3 regions of the Glutamicibacter sp. TV12E genome follow, and region 2 is predicted to be linked to each of the others. Evidence: riboswitches for the same ligand, from Rfam matches in the RefSeq annotation. Region 2 holds a riboswitch; each other region holds the start of a gene.
The links. Region 2 has a riboswitch for S-adenosylmethionine ahead of ACT7DV_RS04085 (hypothetical protein). Riboswitches for the same ligand answer to the same signal wherever they lie in the genome.
Positions count from the first base shown of each region.

Region 1: another riboswitch for S-adenosylmethionine. It lies ahead of ACT7DV_RS01195 (bifunctional o-acetylhomoserine/o-acetylserine sulfhydrylase); the one in region 2 lies ahead of ACT7DV_RS04085 (hypothetical protein).
Region 3: another riboswitch for S-adenosylmethionine. It lies ahead of ACT7DV_RS02270 (O-acetylhomoserine aminocarboxypropyltransferase/cysteine synthase family protein); the one in region 2 lies ahead of ACT7DV_RS04085 (hypothetical protein).

Region 1 is NZ_JBQVVF010000001.1:255,637-258,880, forward strand. Features, by position in the region: gene ACT7DV_RS01195 (bifunctional o-acetylhomoserine/o-acetylserine sulfhydrylase) at 1-1,151, opposite strand, end outside; SAM riboswitch class IV at 1,242-1,362, opposite strand; gene ACT7DV_RS01200 (VOC family protein) at 1,535-2,179, shown strand; gene ACT7DV_RS01205 (GNAT family acetyltransferase) at 2,237-2,656, opposite strand; gene ACT7DV_RS01210 (CPBP family intramembrane glutamic endopeptidase) at 2,675-3,244, opposite strand, start outside.
Region 2 is NZ_JBQVVF010000001.1:896,214-899,457, forward strand. Features, by position in the region: gene ACT7DV_RS04075 (LLM class flavin-dependent oxidoreductase) at 1-28, opposite strand, end outside; gene ACT7DV_RS04080 (acyl-CoA dehydrogenase family protein) at 77-1,417, opposite strand; SAM riboswitch class I at 1,434-1,525, opposite strand; SAM riboswitch class I at 1,793-1,895, shown strand; gene ACT7DV_RS04085 (hypothetical protein) at 1,914-2,165, shown strand; partial or broken gene acs (acetate--CoA ligase) at 2,218-3,244, shown strand, end outside.
Region 3 is NZ_JBQVVF010000001.1:487,791-491,034, forward strand. Features, by position in the region: gene ACT7DV_RS02265 (cystathionine gamma-synthase) at 1-682, opposite strand, end outside; gene ACT7DV_RS02270 (O-acetylhomoserine aminocarboxypropyltransferase/cysteine synthase family protein) at 682-1,983, opposite strand; SAM riboswitch class I at 2,069-2,159, opposite strand; gene ACT7DV_RS02275 (LysR family transcriptional regulator) at 2,392-3,244, opposite strand, start outside.

The DNA.
Region 1 (3,244 bases), 640 kb from region 2:
GAGCGGACATCGCCGATGTTGGCCACGTGGGAGTGCAGCTCAAGCGCGTCCACAAACGCCTGGCCGGCCGCCGCGCCGCCTGCCAGTTCGAAGGCGATGATCGAGCCGGCGCCGTGATCGCTGTACTTCTTGGCGCGCTCGAACCATGGCGAGGAGGCCAGGCCGGCATAGGCGACCTTCTGCACCTCGGCGCGGGCTTCGAGCCAGCTGGCGGCCTCGCGCGCATTTTCGCCATGGCGCTGGATGCGCAGGGACAGGGTTTCCAGCCCCTGGGCGATCAGGAAGGCATTGAATGGGGAGACCGAGGCGCCCAGGTCGCGCAGCAGCTGCACGCGCGCCTTGAGGATGTAGGCCAGATTGGCGCCGAGAATGCCGTTCACGCCCAGATCGCGGGCGAACACCAGGCCGTTGTAGGACTCGTCCGGGGTGTTGAAGCCCGGGAAGCGCTGCGGGTCCTGGGCGAAGTCGAAGTTGCCCGAGTCCACGATCACCCCGGCGATCGCATTGCCGTGCCCGCCCAGGAACTTGGTGGCCGAGTGGATGACGATGTCGGCGCCGAATTCGATCGGGCGGATCAGGTACGGGGTGGCCAGGGTGTTGTCCACCAGCAGCGGCACGCCATTTTCGTGGGCGATCTTGGCGACTTCCTCGATGTCCAGCACGTCCTGGCGCGGGTTGGAAATGGTTTCGCCGAAGAAGGCCTTGGTGTTCGGGCGGACCGCGTCGCGCCAGTCCTGCAGGTTATCCGGGTCGGCCACGAAGGTGACCTCGATGCCCAGGCGCTTGAGCGTGTGCTTGAGCAGGTTCTGGGTTCCGCCATAGAGGCTGGGGCTGGCCACCAGGTGGTCGCCGGCTTCGGCCAGGTTCAGGATCGCGAAGGTGGTGGCGGCCTGGCCCGAGGAGAGCAGCAGGGCACCCACGCCGCCCTCCAGATCGGCGATCCGGGTTTCCACCGCGTCGGTGGTCGGGTTGCCGATGCGGGTGTAGATCGGTTCCAGTTCCTGCAGCGCGAAGCGCGCGGCAGCGCTCTGCGCGGTCGGGAAGACAAAGGAAGTGGTCTGGAAGATCGGCAAGGCCCGCGCGCCGGTGGCGGGATCCGGGGTCTGCCCGGAGTGGATCTGACGGGTTTCAAATGACCAATTGCTGCTCATGGTTTCCTCCAAAATAGTTCATGCGACTTTGGGGGTAGACCACTGAGAAGACACCGAGAGGAAAGACCTCGCCAAGAAGCCTTCCAGGGTTACCCGCGCTTGTCCCCAGCTGCCTTGTGCATCTGGGGGCCAGGTCTTCACCCGGGGCACCCCACCGCGGTTGGAGGGTTGCCGCCCAGTAAGCCGGGGCTTGTTACTGGGACTCATGACCTGTTTCCAGTGTGCCCGAAAACCGAATATTTTTGCAATGCGGGCACCTCAAAATGGTCGCAATCGGTCATATTTCACATCCATGGCGCTTTTGCCGCATGGAATTCGATTCCGCCAAAAACCTTAGGGTCTCCTAAGTAGAGACTGCGGTCACATGTTGTCATGATGGGCACATGATGAGGCTAGATCACGTTAGTTATGCCTGTGGCCCGGATGGGCTGCTGCCAACCGCGCAAAGAATCTCCGAGTCGCTCGGCCTGGAATTCGTCAAGGGAGGCGTGCATCCCAGGTTCGGGACACGCAATGTCATCTTCCCGCTCAAGCATGGCCAGTACCTCGAAGTGGTCGAGGTGCTGAATCACCCGGCCAGCGACAAGGCCCCCTTCGGCCAGGCGGTGCGGGCCCGTTCGGAACTCGGCGGCGGCTGGATGGGCTGGTGCGTTTCGGTGGACGATCTATCCAGCGCCGAAGACCGCCTGGGTCGCAAGTCGGTTCCGGGCAACCGCAAATTCCCCGATGGCCGCGAGCTGACCTGGCAGCAGATCGGCATCAAGGGCCTGATCGCCGACCCGCAGTGCCCCTACCTGATCTCGTGGGACGAGGAAGCCAAGGACCTGCATCCTTCCAAGGCCCTGGAGCCGACCGGGGAGATCAGCGGGATCTCGATCGCCGGGTCGCGCGATCGGGTCCTGGAATGGCTGGGCCAGCCCCAGAACGTGCACCTCGGCGCGGTGACCATGGACTACCAGGCGCCCAATGGCACCCCGGGCATCTTGTCGGTGACCTTTGAAACGCAGAACGGACCGGTAGTGTTGTAGCCGGTTCGCAGCAAGCTGCTGGCAGGCGGGGACAATGGCGTCCCCGTCTGCCTCTTTTTATGCGCCTGCATCCAGTCGCCGGCCCAGGACCACGACGTGCTGGTCTTCAAATCCCAGCCGCTCATAAAAGCCGCGCACCGCGGTATTTTCATTGCGCACCATCAGCTGCACCTTGGGCACGCCGCGCTGGGCGAGCCACTCGCTCGCGGCCTGGACCATCTTGGCGCCCAGTCCGGTGCCCTGCCGCCGCGGGTCCACGGCCAGATAATAGAGCCAGCCGCGGTGCCCATCATGGCCAACCATCACGGTGGCGATGACTTCTTCATCCTCGATCATGGCCAGCACTGTTGAAGCCGGGGTTTCCAGGGCGCGCCGGGCGTCGGCGCAGGGGTCGTTCCACGGCCGGGTCAGCCCGGTGGCCTCCCAGAGCGCAACGGCTTGGGGAATCTGCTGCGCAGCCAGCTGAGAAATCTTCATTCCTGCAGTCTAGCCGCGCTAGCTTCCGATCCCGATCGCCGGCCCGATCAGGGCATATCCGACAAAGCCGATGGCGTCGAGCAGGAAGTGCGCGATCACCAGCGGCATCACCCGCCCATACTTGTGGTAGGCCCAGCCGAAGACCACTCCCATGAGCATATTACCGATCATCGGCCCCGCGCCCTGGTACAGGTGGTAGCTGCCGCGGATCACCGCCGAGGCAATGATGGTGGTCCACAACCCCAGCTGCAATTTCCTGGCATAGCTGAACAGGAAGCCGAGCATCAGCACTTCTTCTAGCACCGCATGGCGCACCGCGGAGAGCAGCAGCACCGGCAGGCTCCACCAGTAGTCCCCCAGGTTGGCCGCGGAAATCGCTGTGGTGATGCCCAGCGCCCGGCCTGCGGCGTAGACGCCCAGGGTGCCAAGCCCCATGGCCAAAAACAGCCCGGCGCCGAACAGGGCATCCTTGCCCGGCGCGCGCAGGTCAAAGCCGATCTCCCTCGCGCCGGCGCCTAGGCTGCGCTTCATCAGATACAGGGCCAGCACCACCGGAACCAGCGCAAAGACAATGTCCAGCAGCTGATA
Region 2 (3,244 bases):
TGAAGAGAATTTCGCGCTGCTGGCTCATTGATGTTCCCCTTGCCATGGTTGGGTAGTGAAGTTAATTAGTCGGCGTTCAGGCGCCATAGGCTCTATGGTTGCTGTCCTCGCCAGTGACCGAGAGGCGTTGCGGCTGGACCGCATTGATCTCGTAGTCCCCCACAATGCGTGCCTTGTAAATGGCCGGGTTGTGGGTGGCGATGGTCCGGGCATTGCGCCAGTGGCGATCCAGGTTGCAGATGACGCTGGTCGAAGAGGCGCCCAGCCCGTCGAAGAGCTTGCTGGTGGCACCGATGACCAGCGGCTGGACGATGGTTTGCGCCCGGTTGGCGGCCAGCTCGCAAACCGCATAGCGTTCTTCGTCATTCAATCCCGGGTCTACCAGGGCTGCCTCGACTTCAAGGACGGCACCGATCACCACCGAGTCCGCGGCGAAGGACTCCGCGGAGACTTCGCCGACCAGTTGCAGGACCTGCGGCTCGCGGTGGACCGGAACACCGGTGCCTGTGGTGAAGATGCGGGTGCGATTCTGCACCGATAGGCGCAGGTCATTCAAGGCCGCCCGGGCGATACCTGCTTGCACGGCCATGAGCACCAGCTGGAAGATCGCCGCTTCGGAGTCGTTGCTCTGCTGCGGCATGAACGAGTCCACCGGAACCTGGTGGAATTCCGTGGTGCCGGTGCCGGTGAGTCCCTGGCCGAAGCCATCCCAGTCATCGAGGATCTTGACGCCGCTGTGCTGCGTGGAAACCACCGCGATCTGCCGCCCGGACAGTTCGGGATGCGCCACGGCCACAGTGGTCCAGTCGGCAAAAATGGTGCCTGTGCAGTAGTACTTTTCACCGTCCACCAGCCAGCGGCCATCGACTTGGCTGGCCTTGGTGTTCAAGGAGCCCAGGGCGTTGCCGCCGCGTTCAGTATAGGCATTGCCGACGATCTGGCCGGCTGCGATGCGCCCGATCCACTTGCTGCGCAGCTCTTGATCCTCAAGGAGCAGCACGTTTTCCACGAAGGCGATATGCGCGCGCCACAGCTGGCCGACATGCGAGTCGGCTTCAGAAAGCTCGATGAGCAAGCGGAATACGTCAACCAGGCGCGCGCCGTACCCGCCCTGGGCCACGGGGATGCGCAGTGCGCCGAAGCGTTCACGGTTGAGCAGGCCCACCTGTTCAAAGGGCAGGACGCGGTTGCGATCGCGGTCCTTGGCGGTGCTGGCGATTTGCGCGAAGACCGGGCGGAAGATTTCAGCCAGCCGGTCGTATTGCTCATCTGCGCCGGGGCCGGGAGTGACCTTGAGCAGTTGCCGGGTGGGAAGCTGCTCCTCGAAGTCGTCTAGCCCCATGGCGCTCGCCTGCGAAGGATCGCTGAGCTGGTTGAAGTCCAAACCGCTGGTGTTCGGCGACTCGCCAAATGACATTAGAAGTCCTCAATTCTTTCCATCGGTCCTGGCGGTAGCACCGTCCCGCTCTTCGGGTGGTTGCTGCGGCGTCGTCGAGCCAGATCTCTCAGCCGCTCTGGATGGGTTGTCATTCATTTGTAGCCGTAACAAACCGGTGCTTCCAAGCCGCGAAGTCACATTTCGACCTTGGGAGGCTCCGGGATGACCGGCAGGTTGAACAGCTAATGGTGCATCATGCCGAAGATGAATTGCCCATATTCGCCCATTATCGATCAAACGGGCATTCAATGAAATAAATTACGAAATATCCCGCGCATGTGGTGCAGTTATCGAAGATTTTTCATGTTACGCAAGATTTGCATTCAATTCCTTCGAAACCCTGTAATAGACGTGTAACCATCCCGGGCGGCCGAGAGATCTGGCTCAGTGACGCCGCAGCAACCACCTATGGAGGACACATCCCAAAGGCCGGTGCTACCGCCAGGACCGATGGAGATGATCATGGCACTGTGCTTTGCGCAGCCTCGAGTGCAAGACCCGGCCCCCCGCATCCATGGTGCTGGATGTCGGCCCCGTCAATTTCTGGCGCAAATTTGCCACCACGGCACAGCGCCGTTCCGCGCTTTCAGGCTCGCAGCCACAACGGGCAATGGGCAAAGACCGGCAATTCGCCTCGGCCAAGAACCTCCAGGGCACAAGCGACAGCTGGCCTTCTTCGGTCAACTTGCCGATGCCCTGCTCGCTATCGCCGAGCGCCGCGCCATAAAAGCCCCGGGCCCGATGGCGCCAACTATCAAGTACCAAATCAGCCCCCGAATAGAAACACCAAGGAATACTCTGTAATGACCATCGAATCGGCACCAACCTCTGCATTTGCCTCGGAGGAAGCACGCCAGGCATTCTGGGACGAAGCGGCACGCCTCCTTGATTGGGACACCAGTTGGCATACCACCAGCCAGATCCTCCCAGCTGACCCGGAAGCCAAGCGCGGACCGCAGATCTCCTGGTACCTGGGCGGCAAGCTCAATGCTGCTGTGAACTGCGCCGACCGGCATGTGGCCGCCGGCCGCGGAGACAAGGTCGCACTGTATTTCGAAGGCGAACCCGGCGACCGGGTGGCCGTCACCTACAAGAACCTGCAAGAACGCATCAGCCAGGCCGCCCACGCCTTGGAATCCATGGGCGTAGTCAAGGGCGACCGCGTGGTCATCTACCTGCCGGTCCTCATCGAAACCGTCGTCATTACGCTGGCCTGCGCCCGCATCGGAGCCATCCACTCGCTGGTCTTCGGCGGCTTCTCCGCCGAAGCATTGAAGTTCCGCGTGGAAGACACGAAGGCCAAGGTGCTGGTGACCACCGATGGCCAATTCCGCCGAGGCACTTCGGTTCCGGTCAAGGACAATGCCGATGAAGCCGTCTCCGGCGAGAATGAAATAGAGAAGGTGCTGGTCATCCGGCGCACCGGCGATGAGATCCCGTGGACCGAAGGCCGCGATGTCTGGTGGCACGACGTTGTCGACATCCAGCCCATCGAACATAAGGCGCAGTTCTTCGACTCCGAAACTCCGCTGTTCATCATGTACACCTCCGGAACCACCGGACAGCCCAAGGGCCTGGTGCACACCACCGGTGGCTACCTGACCCAGGCTGCCGCCAGCTACAACATGCTCTTCGCCAACCCGGATGCGTCCCAGCGCGAGAAAGACGTGCACTGGTGCACCGCGGACCTGGCATGGGTCACGGCCCACACCTATGAGATCTATGGACCGCTATCCAATGGTGTCACCCAGGTGATCTATGAAGGCGTGCCCAACGCGCCGCATCCCGGACGCCACTTCGAAGTCA
Region 3 (3,244 bases), 410 kb from region 2:
CCACGGCTTCGGCCAGGGTTTGGCCGCGGAAGAGCTGGTCGGCCACGATGACCGCGCCGCCGAGCACATCGGAGTGCCCGCCGATGTATTTAGTGGTGGAGTGGACCACCGCGTGGGCGCCGAAATCCAGCGGGCGCTGCAGATAAGGGGTGGCGAAGGTGTTGTCCACCACCAGCAGGGCGCCGTGCTCGCGGGCGATGGCAGCCCATCCGGCCAGATCGGCGATGCCCAGCAGCGGGTTGGAGGGGGTCTCCACCCATAGCAGCGCGGTGTTCGGGCGCACCGCGGCGCGCACCGAGTCAAGGCTGGTGATCTCCACTGCGGAAGAGGTGATCCCCCATTTGCTGTGCAGCTTGGAGATCAGCCGGTTGGTGCCGCCGTAGCCGTCGGCACCGAGGATGATGTGGTCGCCCGGTTCGAGCACCGCGCGCAGCAGCGCGTCTTCGGCGGCGATGCCCGAGGCGAAGGCGAATCCGGCGGCCCCGCCTTCCAGCGCGGTGAGCTGGTCCTGGAACCTGTCGCGGGTGGGATTCGAGCCGCGGGAGTATTCGTGCCCGGAGCGCAGCACGTTGATGCCGTCCTGGATGAAGGTGCTGGTCTGGTAGATCGGGGAGACGACCGCCCCGGTGTGCGGGTCCTTGTGCTGGCCGGCGTGGACGGCCTGGGTGTTGAAGCCAGTCATCATGCTCCTTGGGTTTGCGGGGCCAGGGCCTGGTCCAATGCCAGATCCAGGGCCTGGGTGAGGTCTGCGAGCAGGTCGGCCGGGTCTTCCAAGCCGACCGAGAGGCGCAGGGTGGAAGTGTTCAGCCCGGCGGCGGCCAGCTGCTGCTCGGAGAGCCGGCAGTGGGTCATGGTGGCCGGGTGCGAAATCATGGTGCGGGTATCCCCCACATTGGCGGCCAGCGAGATCAATTTGAGCCCATCGATCACCGGGGAAACCAAAGTCGGGTGGGCCAGTTCGATGGCCACCACGCAGCCGGTGCCCTTCGGCGTGATCTTCTGGGCCAGCTCGTAGCTTGGGTGGGTGGGCAACGACGGGTGGTGGATGGCCACGATGCCCGGGTGCGCCAGGAGTTCACCGATCAGCGTGGTGACGCTGCGCTGCACATGGGCGGCGCGCACCGGCAGGGTTTCGATTCCGGCGAGGATCCCCTGGGCACTGGCCGGGGCCAGGGTCGGGCCCAGGTCGTGCAGGAATTTGGAGCGGACCAGCATCGCGTAGGCGGCCGATCCGTGGCGTTCGAGCAGCGAAGTGTTGTTCAGGCGCACTCGCGGGGCGGCGATTTGCGGCCAGCGCGCGGTGTCGGAGAAATCGAATTTCCCCGAGTCCACGACGATCCCACCGAGTACCGAACCGTGTCCGGCCAGGCCCTTGGTGGCTGAGTGGACCACGATGTCGGCGCCGAAGTCCAGAGGGCGCACGTTCAGCGGGGTGGCCAGGGTGTTATCCACGACCACCGGGATGTTGTGTTCGTGGGCGATGGCCGCGATGGCAGGAAGATCGGCCACGGTGCACAGCGGGTTGGAGACGGACTCCAGGAAGAATGCGCGGGTGTCATCCTCGATGGCCGCAGCCCAAGCCAAAGGATCGGCCTGGTCGACAAAGCTGATGCGGATGCCGAAGTCGGCGAAGGTGTCGGTGAACAGATCCACGGTGCCTCCGTAGAGCGAGGAAGAAGCCACGATGTGCTTGGGTCCCTGGGTCAGGGCCAGCAAGGACAATGCCACCGCGGCCTGGCCGGTGGCGGTGGCCACCGCGTGGGCTCCGCCTTCCAGTGCTGCCACGCGCTGTTCGAGGATCGAGACGGTGGGGTTGCCGGTGCGCGAGTAGGTGAAGCCGGCCTGGCGCAGCGCGAACTTCTCGATCGCCTCGGCATGCGATTGGAATTGGTAGGCGGCGGAATTGTGCAGCGGCGGCAGCATCGGGCGGAATTCTCCGCTCGGGCGGTATCCGGCGTGGACCGCGTCGGTTCCTTGGCTCATGGCTCCTCCTCGTTCTCTGCGAGGGAGTGCACCGATAGGCATCGTGCAAAGGCACGAGGCACAGCGCGAAAGCGCGTTCGGAACTGCTCCATCGTTCCTGGCATTAGCACCTTTCGGTTTCCCGATGGTTGCTGCGACGTCAACGAGCCAGATCTCTTAGTCGCTCTTGATGGTTTGTTGTTCCTCCATGGTTGGCCATGGCTCGCAGACGGCGCAAGCGGCCAACAGCCCTGCGCTTCATACAAGGCCGCCGGGCTTCATATGACCTCTAGTTGTCATGATGACGCGGTGGCTGGCACCACTTTGTGACGCGAGCTTTTGAGCGGAATCGGTGTGATGTAGGGGTTTTGCCTGAAGTTTATGACGATGGACCGGCGCTCGATGACCGAGAGTTACGCCTAGGGCGGCTCAGCCGAGCACCTCGACGCCGAAGCTGGCGACCACGGTGCGGACTTCTTGCAGATAGCGCTGGGCCTGGTCGGTGAGCGGGATCGCGGCGTGGCCGATCCATCCGATCTCGATGCGCTCCTCGATCGCCAGCGGGATGGCGACGATGGAGGGATCAAGCTCGTCGCTGATGATGCCGGTGGAGATCGTGTACCCGCCCAGGCCGATCATGAGGTTGAAGATGGTAGCGCGATCAGAGACCTGGATTTCGCGTTGGCTGGAGCGGGTGGAGAGCACCTCCTCGGCGAAGTAGAAGGAATTATTCGCGCCCTGGTCGAAGGTTAGCCGCGGCAGGTCTTCGAGGTCTTCGAGCGTGACCTGGTCCCGGGTGGCCAGCGGGTTGCTGCGCGAGATGAAGATGTGCGGATCGGCGAGGAACAGCGGGTGGAAAACCAGCCGGGATTCGCGCAGCAGCTTGTCGATGACCTTCCGGTTGAAATCGTTGCGGTACAGGATCCCGATGTCGCTGCGCAGGGTGCGCACGTCCTCGATGATTTCTTCGGTGCGCGTCTCGCGGAGCGAAAACTGGTATTCCTCGGCCCCGCTGGCCTGGACCATCCGGACAAAGGCGTCCACCGAAAATGAGTAGTGCTGGGTGGAGACGCCCAGCAGCCGCCTGGCGGAGGGACGTCCGAGGTATCGGTGCTCCAGCAACTCCACTTGCTCCAGGACCTGCCGGGCGTAGCCAAGGAATTCTGCGCCTTCGGCGGTGAGCGTCACTCCCCTGGCCGAGCGCACAAGCAAGGTGCGCCCCACCCGTGATTCGAGCTCCTTCATCGCCGCCGACATGCTGGGCTGCGCGACGTAAATGAGG